DNA from 4 places in the Lentibacillus sp. Marseille-P4043 genome. Region 4 is predicted to be linked to each of the others. Evidence: riboswitches for the same ligand, from Rfam matches in the RefSeq annotation. Region 4 holds a riboswitch; each other region holds the start of a gene.
What was found. Region 4 has a riboswitch for S-adenosylmethionine ahead of ssuE (NADPH-dependent FMN reductase). Riboswitches for the same ligand answer to the same signal wherever they lie in the genome.

Region 1 (5,423 bases), 1.1 Mb from region 4:
CAGGGATAGCTAATACTCTTGCTCCAACCTTATCAAAAAGAACCCCCGTAATCGGCGACATAATTCCCATAACAATGGCACCTGGTAATAGCATCAGTCCAGATTCCAGTGGAGAAAATCCTCTTGCTGTTTGCATATATAATGGAAGCAATGTTTCGGCACCAATCAACGACATCAGGACAACCATTGTGATAATTAAGGATATAGAGAAAATCTTGAATTTGAAAACTCGGAACTCTAGTATCGGCGTCTTCAGACGAAGCTGACGCCAGATAAACAATGCTAAAATAATAGCTCCCCCAATTATGCAAGTAAGCACCTTGGTATCTGTCCACCCGTCTTCTCCAGCAGTGCTAAAGCCGAATAACAGGCCGCCAAAACCAAAGGAAGATAGCAAGATGGATAAAATATCTATTTTTGGATTCGTTTGTTTTGTTACGTTTTTAACCGCAAAATAAGCGATGATTAATGTTAAAATGCTGATTGGCAAAACAACTAAAAACAAAGAACGCCAAGAGAAATGTTCTAATAACCAACCGGATAACGTTGGCCCAATTGCCGGGGCAAATGCAATCACAAGTCCAGCTGCCCCCATAGCTCCCCCTCTTTTTTCGACAGGGATGATGGTTAACACAACCGTCATCATTAATGGCAACATAATGCCGGACCCTGCAGCTTGAATGACTCTTGCAGTTAGCAATAATGGAAATGTATGCGAAATTCCAGCAACCAATGTCCCAGCAGTAAATACACTGATCGCTGTTAAAAAGATTTGTCTTGTTGTGAATCGTTCAATTAAAAATGCGGAAATCGGGATCATGACTCCATTTGTAAGCAAAAATGCGGTTGTCAGCCATTGCGCTTTATTCTCCGTGATTCCGAAATCATTGATTATCGTAGGTAGTGCAGTTGCCAGCAATGTTTCATTCAGTAATGCAAAGAATGCGCCGAGAAGCATTACGGCAATCATAGGTCCCTTTTTTATTTGATCTAGATTAATTTCAGATGACATGTGAATCAAACCTCTCCAATAAATTTTTCTAATAAACTTTTGAGCAGAAGGATATCTTCTTCTAACGTTTTTTCTTGTTTTAAGTACCCAACTAATGCTTCAATAAGAAATTTTTGTGGATTCTTATTTGTAATCTCTTCATTCAATAGTTGAACAGAAGATAATAGTTTTTCTTTTTTATACTGCTGGCTGGGAGAATTACTTATTTTTTGTTCCAGCACCTTTAATCGTTTCCTCATTTCTTCCAACAAATCATCATGGCTTAATTCAAATAACTTTTCGTCAAGAGCAGGTTCCAATTGATCCAGAGATTGAACAATGGAATCGATACTTGAAGCAATGAGTGTAGCTAATTTATATACAACAACATTTTTATTTTCAATGATTACTGTGAAAATATACTCCTTTAGCATTCCTTCAAACATAATAACAAGGTCAGACATAAACGGTTTAATTTTTTCCCCGTATGCGTCTAGTAAACTGTTCTTATGCAATTCAATCATGGATGTTCTTAACGTCTTCATAATGTCAGCGATTCGTTCATTCTCAGTTGGTGGAAATTCGTTAAACATAACCGTGAAAAATGGACGGTTCTCCATCCAGTGGCTTAATTCTATTTGGATTTTTTGGGTGAAGGCTTCTTTTCCTGTCAAGTTATTTGATACATTTAATAAGTTTGCCTCCGTAATGATCCGTTCATGATTTTGCTTCAGGATTTCGATAAAGATACTTTCTTTGGAATCGAAGTATTTATAGAATGCACCTTTAGAAATACCAACAGCCTGAGCAACCTCTTGGACAGATGTTTGATGAAATCCCTTTTCTGAAAATAACCGGATGGCATGGGTCATTAATTCGTTTCTTTTACTCACAAAATACCTCCTTGTAACCACTCGGTCATAATTGGTAACCTTATAGTCACGTTGATCAATTTAAAGGATTTTATGTAAAATGTCAACATAAAAAATAATCGTTAGCAATTCCTTCGACCACTGCAATAGAATTTTGCTATAATAAATGTAAATAGTAAAAAGGTTAGGAGGGACGTATATGGCACTATCATTCTACTGGTATCCAAACTGTGGTACGTGTAAGAAAGCGAAGAAATGGCTAGACGATCACGAAAAAACGTATTCTAGCATACATATTGTGGACAATCCACCGACAAAGGAAGAACTGTTGGATTTTATTGAGAAAAGTGGATTACCAGCTAAAAAGTTTTTCAATACGAGCGGGAAAAAGTATCGTGAGTTAAACATCAAGGATAAAATTAAAGATGCGACAACTGAAGAAATGGCGACAATACTCGCATCTGATGGTATGTTAATAAAACGACCAATTGTTACGGATGGACAAAACGTAACGGTTGGATTTAAGGAAGAAACGTTTGCTGAAATTTGGCTGTAGAAAATAAGCTGAAATACTAGAAATAAAAGCTATTACCTTGTATAGTAATAGTGCAATTAATTAACGGAGGGATTTCAATGAGCTTACCAAAAGACTTATTATATTCAGAAGAACACGAATGGGTAAAAAAAGAAGATGACAAAGTACGTATCGGAATTACAGATTTTGCACAAGATGAACTTGGCGATATTGTGTTTGTTGAGCTACCAGAAGTAGGCGACGATATCGAAGCCGATGAGCCTTTCGGAAGCGTCGAATCTGTTAAAACTGTTTCGGAATTGTACGCTCCAATCAGTGGAAAAGTGGTTGAAGTGAATGAAGAGCTAGATGATAGTCCAGAATTTGTTAACGAATCTCCATACGAAAAAGCATGGATGATCGTTGTTGAGCCATCAAATCAATCAGAGCTTGACGAACTATTATCAGCTGAAAAATATGAAGAAGTTATTCAAGAAGACTAATCACAAAATCATACAATAATTTTAGGCTGGCTTGCATCTTTGAAAAAGGATGTAAAGTCAGCCTTATTCGCATCATAGTATTGTTATATAGGGCTGTTCAAAAGGTACAATAATAAGTATCCTTCGAAAAACATAAAAGAGATTGTCTATTAGATCGGTTGCAATTTGGATAAGTCATTAAATCTTTCGGATCCATAAGTCTATGCTGCTGCAACCTTACTTGTGATTTGTTACTTTTTGAACACATACTTACGAATCATATTGCTTGATTCCATAAGGAGTGCTATGTGATGATGACACACGAATCGGAAAAGGTTATTATTGTCGAAGGTCTTACGGACAAAAAGCAAATCAAAAAAGTAATCACGGACGATGTGGAGATCATTTGTACAAATGGTACACTCGGTGTGGAACGATTTGATGAACTTTTATACACGTACGATTTAGACAATAAAGATGTTTTTATCTTAGTTGATGAAGACAATTCAGGGATTAAATTACGCAAACAATTAGCGCGCGAGCTGCCACATGCTGAACATATTTATGTTAGCAGTGAATATCGTGAAGTTGCGACAACGCCTGAACAAATACTCGCAACTGTCCTAGTAAGTAAATCTATTGCGGTTAATCCGATATTTTTGATTTAGGGTGATTCCTTTGCAAGAAATAACAACGGAAGTGTTACAGCAAGATCATTATTTATTATTTATTCATACTCCTTTTTGTGGGACTTGTGCATTAGCGAGAACAATGCTGGATAAAATTGAATCTGTCCATCAGGAGTCTATTTTTTATCATATGAATGCGTCATTTTATCCTGATTTTATGCAGGACAATCAGATTGAAAGTGTACCATGTCTGCTGATCAAAACTGACAATGAAGTGCAAGAAAAAGTGTATGCTTTTCATTCGATTGCCAATATTTATAGCTATTTAATGAAGTATAAACCAGAGCTGTTCGTTGGGAATTGACGGTTCCGACTTAACGAAAGAAAATTTATATTGACACAAAGAAATAAGCGTGCTATTATCGAATTTATCAATTTAAATGAATTTAAAATCTCTTATCTTGAGCGGTGGAGGGACTGGCCCTGTGAAACCGCGGCAACCTTCAAACTTAAATGTTTGAAAGGTGCCAATTCCTGCAAAGTAATACTTTGACAGATGAGGGGACGCAAAGACATATAATACGTCTTTCTGTTCTCTTACAGAAAGACGTTTTTTTTATGAACAACTAGGAGGAATACTTGTGATTTCGATAGAGAATTTAAGCAAAGTTTTTACATCTAATAAAAAGCAAATCACGGCTGTTGACGATTTAACACTTGATATAAAAGAAGGAGGTATATTCGGTGTTATTGGCTACAGTGGTGCTGGAAAAAGTACCTTTGTTAGATTACTAAATCGTTTGGAGGATCCTACACATGGGCAGGTGACCATTGATGGGCAAGATATTACCAAACTAAATTCAAATCAACTGCGCTTAGCTCGGCAGGAAATTGGAATGATTTTTCAACATTTTAATTTACTATGGTCACGCACAGTTAAGGATAATATTGCATTTCCTTTGGAGATTGCCGGTGTACCAAAGACTGAGCGGGAGAGGCGGGTTAACGAGTTAATCCAGTTAGTTGGACTTTCTGAACGTGAAAATGCTTATCCATCGCAATTGAGTGGTGGACAGAAGCAACGTGTCGGAATTGCTAGAGCACTCGCCAACAATCCGAAAGTTCTGCTTTGTGATGAGGCAACATCCGCACTTGATCCGGAAACGACAAATGCTATTTTAGATTTATTAGTGGATATTAATAAAAAGCTTGGGTTAACGATTATTTTAATAACCCACGAAATGCACGTCATTCGTAAAATTTGCAAGCAAGTTGCTGTCATGGAAAACGGTAGAATTGTGGAACAAGGTGATGTGCTAGATGTATTTTTACGACCAAAGCAACAAGTGACGAAAAAATTTGTAGAGCAGGTAATGGGGACCCAAGACGAAAATGAAGGCGTCAATGAATTGGTAAATACCTATGAACACGGAAAAATAGTTCGACTTCATTTTATCGGTGAAACAACCAACCAAGCATTAATCAGCCAAGTAGCTAAAAAATTTGCGATTGATATTAATATTTTACAAGGGAAGATCACACAAACGCAGGCAGGAGCCTATGGAACCTTGTTTGTACAAATGGAAGGGAAAACAGAGGAAATGGATAAGGCGATTGATTTTATCACTCAAACCTCAGTAGAAGTGGAGGTTGTTCGTGATGCTAACTAATTTATTTCCAAATCTCGATGTGCAGGATTTTTGGACAGCAACATACGAAACGTTTTATATGACGTTACTTTCGTTAGTTGGAACATTTATATTAGGGATTCTACTTGGATTACTTTTGTACCTGACAGCGAAAGATGGTATTTGGCAGAACAAGTTTCTTCATTTTATAGTCGCAGCGATTGTGAATGTATTTCGCGCCATTCCTTTTATTATTTTAATTTTATTGTTATTCCCGTTTACTGATTTTCTTATAGGTACGATCCGT
Region 2 (5,423 bases), 370 kb from region 4:
GATTGGTGGATTTACCGCCCCAGTAGCTTGATCACTATTATTTCCCAATTGTACGAGTTGGGTATCTAAGCTTCGACCTGTCATGTTATTGGCTCCTTTCTTATGAGGCCGTCATAAAATGAAGGCCCCTCTAACATGAGGAATAGAGAGGCCAACTAAAACTTTTATTTGTATTTATTCCCAGATTTCTTTCGCCACATCAACGATAAATTTTAACTTAATCCACTGTTCTTCTTCCGTTAGTTTATTCCCGTGATGTGTCGATGCAAAGCCACATTGTGTGCTTAAACCTAGTTGTTCAAGTGGCACATACTGTGATGCTTCTTGAACACGTGCCTTAATCGCTTCTTTATCTTCCAATTCTCCGTTTTTTGATGTTACAACGCCCAAGATGACGTGCGCTCCACCAGTTGGAATATATTCTAATGGTTTGAAGTCACCTGATCGTTCATCATCATATTCCAGGAAAAATCCATCTACCTTTTCCTTTGCTAATAATGTTGGTGCGATCAAATCGTAGCTTCCTTCAAACGCCCAGGTAGATTGGTAGTTTCCTCGACATAAGTGTGTGGTTACAACTAAATCTTCTGGCTTGTTTTCCAGAACACCATTCGCAACACGTAATGCTAGGTCAATTAGATAGTCTCTTGAATATTTTCCATTATTGAATGGTATTTCAGGTGAAGAAAGTCCAGCAATGTAAACATCATCTAATTGTATATAGCGTGCACCTGCATCATAAAATACTTTTAATGCGTCTTGATATGTTTGAATAATATCGTTTGCGTATTCTTCAATGTCCGGATAAATTGCCGGATTATGGATGCCACTGTTAAATAATTGGTTCGGACTTGGGATGGCTATCTTTGTAACAGCACGACCATCGACAATTTCATTCAATTCAATGAAGTCTTGGATAAATGGATGGTCTGGGTTGAAGGAAACCTTTCCTATGTTTCGTACATCATATTTTTCTGTTTCCAACCCTTCAAATTTGTATCCGTGATCAGGTACATAACCTTCAATTCCATTTAAATGTTCTAAAAAGTCCAAGTGGAACCATGTACGTCTAAACTCACCATCGGTTACTGCTTCTAGGCCAATTTCGATTTGCTTGTCAACAATTCGTTTGATTTCTTGCGTTTCGACCTCGCGTAATTGTTCTGCTGTTATGTTCCCTTCCTTGAATTCCTTTCTGGCTTTGTGTAAGTTCTCTGGACGTAATAGGCTTCCGACTTGATCTGCTCTGAACGGAGCTTTTGTTAATGTAATAGACATATAAATTCCTCTTTTCATTTAATTTTGGTATTGTCGCAATTTGGTTATCTAACACAATAGCTATGGAAGTATTGCAAATGATCGTATTGGAAATCCGGATGCTTTTTTTGCCTTTGGTACAATATTAAAAATGACAGCTCCTTTTGCAGGCAGTTTATCTAAATTCGTTAATAGTTCAACTTGGAATGTGTCTTGATCTAGAACATAATATTCTGCTATAAGAGCACCATTTTTTTGGAAGTCAATAGCTGCATCCGTATCAAATGTTTCATGACCAATCGCTTTTATTTTTCGTTCTTCATATAGGAATTTCAAAGCTTCCAGGGACCATCCGGGCGCATGGTTATTACCGTCAACATCTTTATTGTCAAATGCCTCTTGATCAGGCCAGCGCTTGCTCCAATCTGTACGCAAGGCGATAAAAGTATGGGGATCTATTTTTCCATGCTCTTCTTCAAATGTTAAAATATCATTAACTGTTAATGTAAAATCATTGTTTTCAGCAGCTTCCCTGGATTTATCAATGACAACGAGTGGTAAAACAAATTCCTTTAAATCTAATTCATCTAAGTACCTTGTATTGCGGACAAAGTGAATCGGTGCATCCAGGTGTGTACCATACTGTCCAGGAAATGTGAAGCTTTGTGCGAAAAAACCATCATCATGATCAAATAGTGTTTCGAATTTTGCTGCTTCAAATGCTGAAAAGTGTGGTGAATTTGGACCAAAAGCATGTGTCAAATCTACCCACTCTTTTTCTTTTACTAATTGTATTGCTTTTACTAATTCATTTGCCAAAAGATCACCTCATTTTTGTTGCTTTAGAAATTCAGCCATATTTTCCGATCAGGCTTTTAAACGATAGCTCAAATTATGCTGCTTTAATGTCTCGTCTTTTCCAAACAAGAAATGTTTCTCCATATTGGGTGAGTATGTTGAATTAATCGTTTCTACACCTACTGCTTCAGCCACTGCTCGCAACATTGCTGGTGATGCACCACAACACAAGCCAATATAATTTATACCAATATCTTTCGCCTCTTTAGCCCATTCCGCCAATTCATAACGGTTATGATATAGTGGATCTAATGCGGTTGGAAAAGTGGTCTCCAAAGGCAAATGACAGCTGCATCCTCCATCAGGCAAGTTAAAGAAAGTTGGGTTTTCTTCTGTTGTACGGTATGGGATCGGCAAGCCGCCAACATAACCACCTACATTTTTTCTTATTTCCGCAAGATATGGTTGCATCGTATTGGGACCACGGAAACAATTCATGCCAACGACCAGGGCACCTTTCTCAGAGAGAACTTTACATGACTCATCGACAGTGTAGCCATCTCTTAAAATATTTTCTCCCATTAGTCCTAGGGTGATGACTGCTGGAAGTTCTTGTTTAAGGATCTCCTCTAATGCGATGAGTGCTTCTTCATGGTAATAAAAAGTCTCCCCGTTAATGAAATCGACTCCTTCTTCCTTGCACCACTTAACCATTTCAGCAAATATATCTCTTACCTTTGCCTTCGATTCAGGGTCTTTTGGATCAAAGATATTCGTATTTGAAATATTTCCAGCTACTAGTGCTTCTTCTTTCGGATGCTCACTTGCAACCTCTTTAGCTATGCGGATAGCATTTCTATTTAAAGGCTCTAATAAATCCTCTTTACCAATAATGCGCATTTTTTCTCTGTGTGCATTATATGTAAAAGCCAACACAACATCTGAGCCGGCATTCATATAATCCTTGTATGCTTGTTTAAGTGCCTGAGGATTATCTAAAGCCACCTCAGGGACAAAGGATCCGGCTTGCAAATATCCTCTTCGTTCCAATTCAAATAAATATCCCTCACCAGCAATTACTGTTCCTTCTTTGAGTCGTTCTTCTAAACTACGCTTCATTCATGTTCCTCCTCTTTTTGGTTTGTGGTAGGCTTTTACTACGTGTTCAAAAATAAAAACCCTCTTCTTTAGAAAAGAAGAGGGTCTCACGCGATAGTGGTTGCTCTTCTTATCTTCAAGCTTTACGCTTCTGGAATTAGCACAGTACAATTGTCTGTTGCTGAGGTTTCAACGGGCCAGTCCCTCCACCTCTCTGGATAAGAAAAATTACTATTTAATTAAGTTATTGATAAATACTTTACCGCCTTTGTTTTGAAATGTCAACAAAATAATATAACTTTTTTGAAAAATAAAATACCGCAATGAAATTATTAACATGTGAAATAATAATTCCGTTGATATACGAGCGCGTTTTTTTGCACAGTGTTAGAAATGAATTATAATGGGAGATAAATACTTATTATTTGAGGCTCGATTTCATTTAAAATTAACTCGGGTAATGGGGTCATAAATAGAAAGGTGTTTTAGCTTGGAACAGGAACAGTACAAACCAGCAGGATTTTGGATAAGATTTTTGGCGAATATGGTGGATGGGGTATTTACACTCGTAATCGCACTAATTATTGCCATGTTAGTGAATGATCACGTCTTTTTCAATTATAGTTTAGAAAATACTTCTCGATCAGAAGATGCAGCAAACCTCATTTATTTTGTTATATTTGTCATTATTTTTACTGGAAGTAAGTTTCGCGGCTCGCCAGGGAAAATGGTGTGCAAAATTCAAGTGTTAAACAAAGATATGACGCAAATTAGCTTGTTGAAATCGCTAGGAAGAGGATTCGCGTATGTTATTTCCGCAATTCCTTTAATGATCGGTTATATGATGGCCGGATGGAACGAGGAAAAGAAGGCATTGCATGATATTATATGTGGTACGAGAGTTGTTTATCGAAAAAATTAGTGCATGAAAGAGGTTATTCAAAAGGCACCAAATGATAAGCGGCGAATTTCTTCCTTGGCGAAAGAGGATATATTGTTTGAACACGCACTTAGAAAGGGGGAGCAAAGTTATGCAATTCACTTCCATTGATTTTGAAACGGCAAATGCGAAACGTCATAGTCCATGTGCAATTGGTATCGTTGTGGCAAATGAACACGAAATTGTGGATGAATTTTACAGTTTAATTAATCCGCTCGTTGAATTTAGTTCATTTAACATTGCCGTTCATGGGATCACACCCAGCGATATTGCAGATGCACCAACATTTTCAGAAGTTTGGCCGACGTTACATAGCTACCTAGCTGGTAATCTAGTTATTGCGCATAATGCCAGTTTTGATATGAGTGTAATCAGGAATACACTTGATTACTTTCAGATAGCTTATCCAGAAATGGACTATCTTTGTACAGCGAATATTTCCAAAAAAGTTTGGCCAGATTTAATGAACCACAAACTAAACACAGTGGCTACACATCATGGAATAGCATTTGAACACCATCATGCATTGGAGGATGCACGTGTAGCAGCATATGTTTTTCAACATGCGATGAGACACTATGATGGAGGTGTTGATACGTTGCTTAACAATTGCAATATGAGAAAAGGTAGGATATTTGATCATGGGTATACAACACCAAAAATGAAAAAGGCCACCAGAAGGCAACGAATTTATTTATGAAAAAAAAGTACTAGACGTGTGACTTGTATCACATCTAAATGAAAAAATTCCCACTACACTTAAAGTAGGAGGGGATTTTTTATGCTATTCACGACGAAGTTAAAACAGAACGATCACATAACCCCATTAAAAGACAGTGATATTTCAATTAATGATGTTGAATCTACAAGGGAGCTATTAAAGTTATGTCAGCTTTCAGAAAAAGATTTAAATGCCTTGGCGAAAATTGATGACATAATGGAGGAACATGCATCAACCATTGCCGAGCGGCATTACAACATGATTATGATGATTCCGGAGATCAAGGAAATTTTTAATGATAATACAACTTTTAAAGCATACACAACGTTAATCACAAAGTATTTCCAACAGTTGACAAAGCCAAAACTTGATGCTGATTATATTGAATATCGTAAAAAAATTGGCCGAATACATAGCCGTATCCATTTGACAGATGAATGGTATATCGGGTCGTATGTTCGTGTGTATGAATATTTGTTTCCATTAATTGTTGCCAGATTTCATTCCAAACCAAATGAGCTTGCAGATGTTTTGGTTGCATTAAATAGAATTATAACGTTTGATTCGTTGATCGTTTTAAATGCATATCAAGAAGCGAATGATTTTTAC
Region 3 (5,423 bases), 1.1 Mb from region 4:
TAAACGTCTAAATCCAAATGATACATATTCATCATGAAAATAACCTTCATCATCTGGCCCTCTGTGGGTGATGATATTGTTTTGTTGTTCAAATAAATGGATTGCTTCTTCATTTGGCATACTCGGATGATTGCGGATCATCCCAATAAATCCACACATGGCTCTAGCCTCACTCTCAAGATTCGTAATTATACCTTTTAGAGTATATCATAAATGGTTTTTTATTTCGATATGGAAAGGAGCTGATTCACTATCAAGTAATTCCAACTCTTCAATCCAATCGATAGCATATTTTTCAGTATGTTCAACTTTTAAATATGTACAAGCAACTCACGTATACTGTACGAAAAACACAAATCACGCCCCCCATTTTTAGGAAGACGTGATTTTCATTTTAAAAACGATCTATTTTATTTCTCCGCTAATGCCTTCAATTCCGCTACCTTATCTGTTTTCTCCCATGGGAATAAGACATCTGTTCTGCCAAAATGTCCGTATGCGGCAGTGTTTTTAAAGATTGGCCGTTGCAAATCAAGCATACGGATAATGCCTGCCGGACGTAAATCAAATAATTCTCGAACTGCTGCAACGAGTTTTTCTTCCGTAACTGTTCCAGTACCGAATGTGTCAATCGCAATGGATACGGGTTCCGCAACGCCAATCGCATAGGCAAGCTGCACTTCACACGTTTTAGCAAGGCCTGCAGCAACAATATTTTTTGCTACATAACGAGCGGCATATGCTGCTGAGCGGTCCACCTTAGTCGAATCTTTTCCACTGAATGCTCCTCCGCCATGACGGGCATAACCACCATACGTATCAACAATTATCTTTCTTCCTGTTAGTCCAGCATCCCCTTGTGGTCCACCAATAACGAAGCGGCCGGTTGGATTGATGAAATATTTTGTTGTTTCATCTAGTAAATTTGCTGGTACAATCGGATGAATAACATGCTCAATTAAATCCTTTTCAATTTGTTCGGTTGAAATGTCCTGGTGATGTTGTGTAGAAATGACAATTGTATCTACTTTAACAGGATTGTCATTTTCATCATACTCTACCGTTACCTGTGTTTTTCCATCCGGACGTAAATAAGGTAGAATTTCATCTTTTCTTGCGTCAGCTAATCGTTTTGCCAATTTATGCGCGAGTGAAATCGGCAATGGCATCAATTCTTCTGTTTCATCACAAGCAAAGCCAAACATTAACCCCTGATCACCTGCACCGATCGCAGCGATTTCCTCATCAGACATCTTTCCTTGACGTGCTTCCAATGCAGTGTCCACTCCACCAGCAATATCTGCTGATTGTTCATCAATTGCTGTCAGTACTGCACATGTTTCAGCATCGAAACCAAACTTAGCTCTTGTGTAACCAATATCCTTTATTGTCTGTCTTACAATTGCTGGAATATCTACATACGTACTTGTTGAAATTTCCCCTGATACTAATACTAAACCAGTTGTCACCGTTGTCTCACAAGCTACTCGTGCATTCGGATCTTTTGATAAGATTTCATCCAAAATAGCATCTGAAATCTGGTCACAAATTTTATCCGGATGTCCCTCTGTTACCGATTCAGATGTAAATAAACGACGATTTGCAGCCATTGGCTTAAATCTCTCCCTTTATATCGTGGTACGGAACTCCTCTGTATTTATCAATTATATAAACTCCCTTTAAAACAAAAAAAGCCTTTCCTACTTGTATGAGGAAAGGAGTTGTGGCCTTTCGCTCTTATTGTTCAAGGAAATATCCTTGCATCAGATTAGCACCTTTTCACAAATGTGATGGTTGCTGGGGTTCATCGGGTCTGTCCCTCCACCAACTCTGAATAAGAGAGTGTCCGTTCACGTTTTATCGTACCGAAATCGTTGTGATGTGTCAACTTTTTCAAAGGACAGCACAACATTTTAAATAAAATAATATATTAGTATGGACTAATTAAATAAATGTGTTATACTAATAAACAGATTTAAAAGAAAACCGTTTCATGGCTCTATAAAAAAATCCATCAAAAAGGAAGGTATCATATATGAAATCGATGGAACGATCAACCGTATCGGATGAACTTTTAGCGCAAGGGAATATCCAGCACAATTTATCGGTACCTCAGCTAGTTGAAAAAATCTTAGCAAGGAACGAAGGAGTATTGACAGCAACAGGTGCAATTCAAGCAACAACAGGAAAATATACCGGACGTTCACCTAAAGATAAGTTTATCGTGAAAGATGACATTTGTGAACAGTTTATTGATTGGGGTCTTGTAAACCAAGCAATCGATGAAGATAAATTTAACCAGCTATACGAGAAAGTCATAGCTTATTTAAAAGATAAAAATGAATTGTATTCCTTTAAAGGATTTGCCGGTGCAGATAAAAAGCATCGTTTGCCAATTCAGGTAATTAACGAATATGCATGGCATAACTTATTTGCTAGACAATTATTCATTACACCAACTGAAGAAGAGTTAAAATCGCATCATGCTGAATTTACGGTGGTTTCTGCACCAACATATAAAGCAGACCCAGCAATTGACGGAACAAATTCAGAGACGTTTATTCTCGTTTCCTTCAAGCGACGGATTATTTTAATCGGCGGAACAGAATATGCGGGAGAAATTAAAAAATCAATTTTCTCTGTAATGAACTATTTACTACCACAAAAAAATGTACTTTCGATGCATTGTTCCGCGAACGTTGGTCAAGAAGGAGATGTTGCCTTGTTCTTTGGTTTATCCGGAACAGGTAAAACGACATTATCAGCTGACCCTTATCGCCGTCTGATTGGTGATGATGAGCATGGCTGGAGTCCTAATGGTGTGTTCAATATTGAGGGCGGTTGCTATGCAAAATGCATCAATTTGTCCAAGGAAAAAGAACCACAAATTTTCAACGCAATACGTTTTGGCTCTGTCCTGGAAAATGTCATCATTGACAAGGAATCTAGATTGCCGGATTATGACAACACTGTACTGACGGAAAATACCCGGGCAGCATACTCACTGGAAAACATTGATAATATTGTAACACCTAGTGTCGCTGGTCACCCAAACACGATTATCTTTTTAACTGCTGATGCTTCCGGTACATTACCACCAATCAGCAAGTTAACAAAAGAACAAGCGATGTACCATTTCTTAAGTGGATACACAAGTAAACTTGCCGGGACAGAACGTGGGGTTACAGAGCCACAAGCGACATTTTCGGCGTGCTTTGGTTCACCATTTCTACCGTTAGCACCGTCCACTTATGCTGAAATGCTTGGTGAAAAGATTGATCAGTTCCATTCTAATGTTTTCTTAGTAAATACAGGCTGGACTGGTGGTTCATACGGTGTTGGGAATCGCATGAAACTTTCGTATACAAGGGCAATGATACATTCTGCCTTGGAAGGTGAATTAAATACCGTTGAAACAGTAAAAGATGACATTTTCGGATTAGAAATGCCAATGCATGTTCCTGGTGTACCTGATGAAGTACTAATACCGAAAAACACCTGGGCTGACAAAACAGCCTATGATGAAGCAGCTAAAGTACTCGCAACTAAATTTCATGAAAACTTCAACAAATTCACGCAAGCAAGTGAAGATATTATGCAAGCAGGCCCTATTTACAAGCCTGAATAATAATTGTTTACTCATCCTTTATGGATATTTAATAGTTTCAAGAACAAGCAATGGCTTTGGTTAGTTGTCAGCTTGTTGTAAAACTGAAAAGCGAACTAGTCAGCATCATTCTGACAACCGGTCTCCATATGGAGGTCGGTTTTTTTATTTGGTAGCTTTTCTATGGATTGTTACTACTACTCTCCTTTCCACGGGTGACTAGTAAACCCAGCGTCAATGTTGGTGCATTTTAATTTCCTTTTCCCTAGGCGTTCACACATTTTCTACAAAAACATACACTATGTTGAAACACCCATTTGAAACGGAAAGGAACGATTTGCATGAGAAAATTAACGTATTTTATGCTCTTTTCCAGTATAATGCTCATTTTCCTAGCAGCTTGCGGCTCTAATCAAAAAGCCGAAAACACATCTATTAAACTTGCTGAAGTAACCCGTTCATTATTTTATGCACCACAATATGTTGCCATCGAAAAAGGGTTTTTTGAAGAAGAGGGATTAGATGTGGAACTCCAAACAACCTGGGGTGGTGATAAAACGATGACAGCTCTGTTATCAGATGGTGTAGATGTGGCTCTTGTTGGTTCTGAAACATCAATGTATGTTTACGGCCAGGATTCAAAAGACTATGCTGTTAATTTTGCCCAATTAACACAAACAGATGGTACATTTTTAGTTGCGAAAGACCCACACCCTGATTTCACGTGGGATGAACTAAAAGATAGTACATTTTTAGGCCAGCGCAAAGGTGGGATGCCACAAATGGTTGGTGAATTCGTACTTAAGCAACATGATATTGACCCACATGCAGACTTAAACTTATTACAAAATATTGAATTTGCCAATATCCCAGGTTCCTTTGTGTCTGGTGACGCAGAATATGTTCAACTATTCGAACCAACTGCAAGTATTTTTGAAAAAGAGGGAAAAGGCCATATCATTGCATCTTTTGGTGAAGAATCCGGCCAAGTGCCATATACCGTATTTATGGCAAAAAATAGTTATATTAGCGAGAACGAAAACGACATCAAGAATTTTACAAAAGCGGTATACAAAGCACAACAATGGGTTCAAGACAACGATGCTGAAGCGATTGCAAAGGTAATTCAGCCATATTTTGAGGATACAGATATTGAGATGCTAGCTTCATCGATTGAACGGTATAAAAATCAGGGATCTTTTGCTACTGATCCTATTTTAGATCAGGAAGAATGGAACAATCTAAAGGCGATTATGGAAGAAGCCGGGGAACTGCCAGAAGAAGTATCCTATGAAGATCTGGTAAATACAAAAATTGCTGAGGAAGTTATAGGTAAGTAGGAGGGAATTGTTCATGTCATTTCTTACCTTAGAACATGTATCGCACCATTATTTTTCAAAAAAAAGCTATACAAAAGCATTGGATGATATTTCTTTTTCAGTCCGTGATGGTGAATTTGTTGCCTTGCTTGGTCCAAGTGGTTGTGGCAAGTCAACGATTCTTTCTATTATTGCTGGCATTATGGAGCAAACTACCGGTGATGTTTTACTAGAGGGAAAATCCTTACGTGAATCGAAACTAGCAATTGGCTATATGCTGCAACAAGATTATTTGTTTCCGTGGAAAACCATTATCGATAATGTCCTAATCGGGCCGAAAATCGGACGTAAAAAAATAAATGATTCTAAAGAGGAAGCCTTACAACTGCTAAAAGAAGTTGATTTGCCAGCAGTTGCGAATGCTTATCCAGATTCATTATCAGGAGGGATGCGTCAACGTGTTGCCTTAGTGCGTACATTGATCACAAATCCAAAGA
Region 4 (5,423 bases):
ATTAAATAGTGTGCTTACCACAATTCGGGATTCGGAACGTCTGTATTCACGATCTTTGTAAAAATAAAATAAAAAACGATCGGCATAAATAACGTCCAGAATATAAAATATGGATTGCGAAAAATACGAAGCACTTCCATTTTACACTGTATCAAAATTGCGTTCATCTTAGATCACCTCTTCCTGTTCATCAGTCAGATGTTCAAACACATCATCTAAACGACCTTGCTCAACTTGAATATCTGTTACTTCTATTTTCTGCTGAAAAATGGCTGCGAGGACGGTGTCTGTATCATCTGTAACAGCATAAATTCGATCATTCTTCTCAAAACAATCACTTACTTCTGGTAATCCCTGTATGTACTGAATTATGGTATTGTCTACTGTTTGGAATGACACACTGCGCTTTGTTAACCTTCTTTTTATCGTTTTCGGTTTTCATCCGCGATGATCTCTCCGTTGTGAAATAGAATAATCCGATCGGAAACATCGTTCGCTTCCTCGAGATAGTGGGTAGAAAAAATAATCGTTTTTCCATTTGCTTTTAGACTAGCGACTTTTTCCCAAAAAAGTCGCCTTGCAGTAATACCTAGACCCACAGTTGGCTCATCGCAGTAGATCCGGTTTCGATTGTGAACGAAACACTACTAACAGCCGTTGTTTTTCCAATTTTTTTGTGACATTTTCCATGGTGACTATATTAGACATTCAATCGCCTCCATTTTAGACTAAGTTATTTTATTATAATTTAATATAATGATGAGTAATCCCTTTTTAATGAGGAAAGTTTGCCATTATCTTAAATAAGTTTGTTGGATTGGTTACAGAGGGAGAAAAACCTGAATTGTTTAAAATCCAGATTATTAACCACTATTTGATAGCTATTTAAAAGCCTTGTCACTTATTTCCTCTTAATCAAGCTTAAGCATGTTTAAACACAATAAATAAGGTTTAATCCATTTTGACGAAATTTTCCGGCTAGTTTAAGCTATTTAAGTACGCGAAATATTGAAGAAAAAATAATTTGGAGGTGGGAGCATTAATAAAAGCGGAATCGGAGAAATGGTAAAGCCTAAAGAAATGAAAACCGAATTTCACTTTCGCACGCCTGATAAAGATGATGGCGCAGAAGTCTGGGAACTGATTAAACATACTGGAGTTCTTGATCTTAACTCTTCCTATAGTTATATCATGTGGTGTGAGATATTTTCAGGCACATCGATTGTTGCTAAAAGGGACGGAGAAACAGTTGGATTTATTTCTGGGTTTGTTCGCCCAGATAAACCAAATACACTTTTCATCTGGCAGGTAGCTGTTCATGAATCACAACGCGGTCAAGGGTTGGGAACAAAGATGCTTTTTCAGTTACTAAATCGTGAATCGTGTGAGGATGTTCGTTATGTTGAAGCGACCGTCTCGCCGTCAAATATACCATCACAACATTTATTTTTAGGTCTTGCGAAGAAGCTTGAGACGAATTGTATAACATCAAGTTATATTTTATCGATCGATTTTCCACGAACAGGGCATGAAGACGAATTGTTGTATAAGATTGGACCTATTTCAGAAGAAAATAAATAAAGGGAATGATGCAGGTGACAACAGCAGTATTAAGCGATGCGAAAATGAAAACGTTTGAAGAACTTGAGTCTACAGTAAGAAGTTACAGCAGAGGCTGGCCAACTATCTTTACAAAGGCTAAAGGATATAAGTTGTGGGATATAGATGATAAAGAATATATTGATTTCTTTGCAGGTGCCGGGACATTAAATTATGGTCATAACAATGAGGCAATGCAGGAGAAAATAATTGATTATATACGTAATGATGGAATAATCCATAGCCTCGACATGGGAACAACACCGAGACAAAAATTCTTAGAACGATTTAATGACGTTATTCTTACACCCCGTGAACTCGACTATAAAATTATGTTTCCTGGACCAACGGGAACAAACACAGTCGAAAGCGCCCTTAAAATTGCCAGAAAGGTTACTGGTCGTGATACCGTTATTAGCTTCACAAACGCATTCCACGGTATGACAATTGGTTCCCTTTCTGTTACAGGAAATTCATTCAAACGCCATGGTGCTGGAATTCCGCTCAACCATTCTGTTTCAATGCCATTTGACGGATACATGGATGGTCAAGATACAATTGCATATTTGGAACGTTTTCTAGAAGATAGTGGAAGCGGTGTAGCATTACCAGCAGCAATTATTTTAGAAACCGTTCAAGGTGAAGGTGGAATAAATGCTGCAAGAATGGAATGGCTGAAAAAAATAGAAAATATTTGTAAACGTTGGGACATTTTATTAATTATTGATGATGTTCAAGCAGGATGTGGCAGAACAGGTACTTTCTTTAGTTTTGAGCCTGCTGGTATTAATCCAGATGTTGTCTGCCTTTCTAAATCGATCGGCGGTATTGGCCTACCAATGGCTATTACACTGATTAAACCAGAATATGATCAATGGGGGCCTGGTGAGCATAATGGAACATTCCGAGGCAATAACCTTGCATTTATTGCTGCATCAGAAGCATTGACCAATTGGGAAACAGATGAATTCAGTCAGTCAATTAAAGAGAAGGCGCTTATTTTAAAGGAAGGTATTCAATCGATTATCAAAAAATTCCCAGAACTAAATGGAGAGGCTCGTGGTAGAGGTCTAATGCAGGGAATTGCCATCGACAATACAAATGATGTTACTAGTAAAATTTGTTCGGAAGCATTTGAACGTGGATTAATAGTTGAAACTTCAGGACCAAATGATGAAGTTATTAAGTTCCTTCCGCCGCTTATCATTGATAAAGAAGGTTTGAAAATAGGACTTGGAATTTTGGAAGAAAGTATAAATCACGTTCTTGCATAATACATTGTAATAGATATTGCCTGAAAAATAGAGAGGAGAAATGTAGAAATGATCGTAAAATCACTTGAAGATATTAAAGGTACTGAGGACGAAACATCAGGAGAAAACTGGACGAGTCGCCGATTTTTATTAAAAAAAGACAATGTTGGTTTTAGTGTGAATGATACATTAATCAAAGCTGGTACAGAGAATTATTTTTGGTATAAAAACCATATTGAAGCAGTTTATTGTATTGAAGGCGAAGGAGAAATTGAAAAAGTAGAAACTGGTGAAGTGTGGCAACTTAAAGCAGGAACAATGTATACACTAGATGAGAATGATAAGCACCTACTTCGCGCAAGAACACAAATGCGCATGGTGTGTGTATTTAATCCGCCACTTGTTGGAACAGAAACACATAATGAAGAAGGTTACTATCCGTTGTTGACGGAATAAGAATAAGAAAAAAGAAGGAACCAGGTAATTCTGGTTCCTTTTATTTACATGCATATTTGGATTGAACCATATTTTTTAATTCCTACTTGACTTATTGGATTTGTTGGAATATACTTTAAATTAAAATTAAATAATCTTATCAAGAGAAGCTGAGGGATCTGGCCCTGTGAAGCTTCAGCAACCTCTGACACTTGTCGGGAAGGTGCTAATTCCAGCGGGAGTAATTCTTGGGAGATAAGAGCGGAAATTGAATGTTAAACGTAAAATAACCCTCTTTTCTCGAATAAAAGAAAAGGGGGTTTTCTAATGAAAAAATTCACAGTAGCTAAATAACGAACGTTAGAAAAATAGAAGGGATGATTGTATGAGTGAAATTGCTATTTTATCTGGGAGTCCATCAGCATATTCCCGATCGGAACAGGTCCTGAAATATTTGGGAACTTTACTTAAACAGGAAGATTTTTCGGTAACCCATATTTCGGTTAAAGATGTGCCACCTGAAACTTTATTTTCGGGAGACTTTGATACTCCGGCCATCCGGGAAATCGCGACATTAACTCAGGCGGCTAAAGGTGTCATAGTTGGTTCGCCTGTGTATAAAGGCGCTTATTCGGGAGTTTTAAAAGCACTGCTTGATATACTTCCGCAAGATGTGCTCAAACATAAACCTGTCCTCCCGCTCATGACTGGTGGGAGTATGTCTCATCTTCTAGCAATTGAATATGCATTAAAACCTGTGCTAGCAACATTAAAAGGATATAATCTAAAAGGTATCTATGTACTTGATAGTCAGATTGATAAACAAAAGAAAAATCCAATAGTTGATGAGGACATTTTACAACGCACTAAAAAGCAATTACATTACTTTGTGGAATTGGTGTATAAACAAAATGCACTAGCAGCTTCATTGTATTAAAGAAACATTTGAATTAAATGAAGGAGGGCCATCCAAATATGCCGAACAAACGAATCTATTTAAATGCGTTTGATATGAACTGTGCGGGTCATCAATCTCCTGGATTATGGACCCATTCAGAAGATGAATCACATCGATACAAGGATAGTGAGTATTGGATTGAACTTGCTAAACTACTGGAAAAAGGTCGGTTTGATGCTGTATTTATTGCGGATGTATTAGGTGCATATGATGTATATCAAGGCTCACGGGATGCGGCTGTTCGTCAGGGGGCACAGGTACCAGTCAATGATCCGTTATTGGTTGTTCCGTTAATGGCGGGCGTAACGAAGCATCTCGGATTTGGTGTAACGGCTTCTGTTACACATGAACATCCATATCCTTTTGCCCGCAAAATGACAACGTTGGATCATCTAACGAATGGGCGGATTGGATGGAACATTGTAACGTCTTACCTGAAAAGTGCAGCAGTAAATATGGGATTTGATGACCAAGTGAAACATGATGAGCGTTATGATATTGCAGCAGAATACTTGGGTGTTTGCTATAAGCTTTGGGAAGAAAGTTGGGAGGACGATGCTGTTAAGGTTGATAAAGAAAATGGCATCTATACCGATCCAGACAAAGTTCATGATATTAAACATGAAGGAAAATATTTTAAAGTGCCTGGTGCTCACTTAAGTGAACCATCACCGCAGCGGACGCCGGTCATATATCAAGCAGGTGCTTCTACAAAAGGTCGCGCATTTGCTGCTCAAAATGCAGAACTTACATTCATTGGTGCACCAAATATTGCTGCTGCTAAAGAAACAGTTCAGAAACTACGGGCAGATATCAAGAAAACGGGAAGATCTCCAGAAGAGGTGAAAATTCTTTCGATGTTTGTTCCAATTGTTGGCAGAACAGAAGAAGAAGCAGGATAATCTATTTGGTCATGGAGATCAGTTGCCAGCTCATCATCCGGGGAAACAAGCGAAAACTTTGCTTGTAGAGTAATTTTTAAGTTTTTGGGGATCTGTAACTTGTTAGAAATAAGTTGCTAATCCCCTATTTTTATTTTGTATGGATTCTTTCTTACAGTTAGATGTTACTTTGATATAATAATGATAGGCAATTGAAAATGTTCGAGGTGACACAATGAATAAGACAATCGGAATAGTAGCACATGTTGATGCCGGGAAGACAACCTTTTCCGAGCA

Region 1: another riboswitch for S-adenosylmethionine. It lies ahead of C8270_RS10485 (methionine ABC transporter ATP-binding protein); the one in region 4 lies ahead of ssuE (NADPH-dependent FMN reductase).
Region 2: another riboswitch for S-adenosylmethionine. It lies ahead of C8270_RS18240 (homocysteine S-methyltransferase family protein); the one in region 4 lies ahead of ssuE (NADPH-dependent FMN reductase).
Region 3: another riboswitch for S-adenosylmethionine. It lies ahead of metK (methionine adenosyltransferase); the one in region 4 lies ahead of ssuE (NADPH-dependent FMN reductase).

What each region holds. Positions count from the first base shown of each region.
Region 1 covers NZ_LT984884.1:2,151,503-2,156,925, forward strand. Annotated here, with positions in the region: gene C8270_RS10455 (MDR family MFS transporter) at 1-1,012, opposite strand, end outside; gene C8270_RS10460 (TetR/AcrR family transcriptional regulator) at 1,018-1,884, opposite strand; gene C8270_RS10465 (arsenate reductase family protein) at 2,063-2,419, shown strand; gene gcvH (glycine cleavage system protein GcvH) at 2,497-2,880, shown strand; gene C8270_RS10475 (toprim domain-containing protein) at 3,174-3,527, shown strand; gene C8270_RS10480 (thioredoxin family protein) at 3,538-3,852, shown strand; SAM riboswitch class I at 3,942-4,051, shown strand; gene C8270_RS10485 (methionine ABC transporter ATP-binding protein) at 4,130-5,158, shown strand; gene C8270_RS10490 (methionine ABC transporter permease) at 5,148-5,423, shown strand, end outside.
Region 2 covers NZ_LT984884.1:3,669,215-3,674,637, reverse strand. Annotated here, with positions in the region: gene C8270_RS18255 (methionine biosynthesis PLP-dependent protein) at 1-84, opposite strand, end outside; gene C8270_RS18250 (5-methyltetrahydropteroyltriglutamate--homocysteine S-methyltransferase) at 175-1,278, opposite strand; gene C8270_RS18245 (cyclase family protein) at 1,339-2,076, opposite strand; gene C8270_RS18240 (homocysteine S-methyltransferase family protein) at 2,125-3,174, opposite strand; SAM riboswitch class I at 3,281-3,378, opposite strand; gene C8270_RS18235 (RDD family protein) at 3,644-4,075, shown strand; gene C8270_RS18230 (3'-5' exonuclease) at 4,185-4,793, shown strand; gene C8270_RS18225 (methyl-accepting chemotaxis protein) at 4,875-5,423, shown strand, end outside.
Region 3 covers NZ_LT984884.1:2,220,145-2,225,567, reverse strand. Annotated here, with positions in the region: gene asnB (asparagine synthase (glutamine-hydrolyzing)) at 1-159, opposite strand, end outside; gene metK (methionine adenosyltransferase) at 411-1,610, opposite strand; SAM riboswitch class I at 1,735-1,841, opposite strand; gene pckA (phosphoenolpyruvate carboxykinase (ATP)) at 2,036-3,628, shown strand; gene C8270_RS10815 (ABC transporter substrate-binding protein) at 3,949-4,947, shown strand; gene C8270_RS10810 (ABC transporter ATP-binding protein) at 4,961-5,423, shown strand, end outside.
Region 4 covers NZ_LT984884.1:3,299,980-3,305,402, reverse strand. Annotated here, with positions in the region: partial or broken gene C8270_RS16395 (ABC transporter permease) at 1-167, opposite strand, end outside; gene C8270_RS16390 (hypothetical protein) at 169-399, opposite strand; gene C8270_RS20090 (hypothetical protein) at 423-599, opposite strand; gene ectA (diaminobutyrate acetyltransferase) at 1,063-1,581, shown strand; gene ectB (diaminobutyrate--2-oxoglutarate transaminase) at 1,626-2,873, shown strand; gene C8270_RS16375 (ectoine synthase) at 2,922-3,308, shown strand; SAM riboswitch class I at 3,442-3,549, shown strand; gene ssuE (NADPH-dependent FMN reductase) at 3,673-4,224, shown strand; partial or broken gene C8270_RS16365 (NtaA/DmoA family FMN-dependent monooxygenase) at 4,263-5,141, shown strand; gene C8270_RS16360 (elongation factor G) at 5,362-5,423, shown strand, end outside.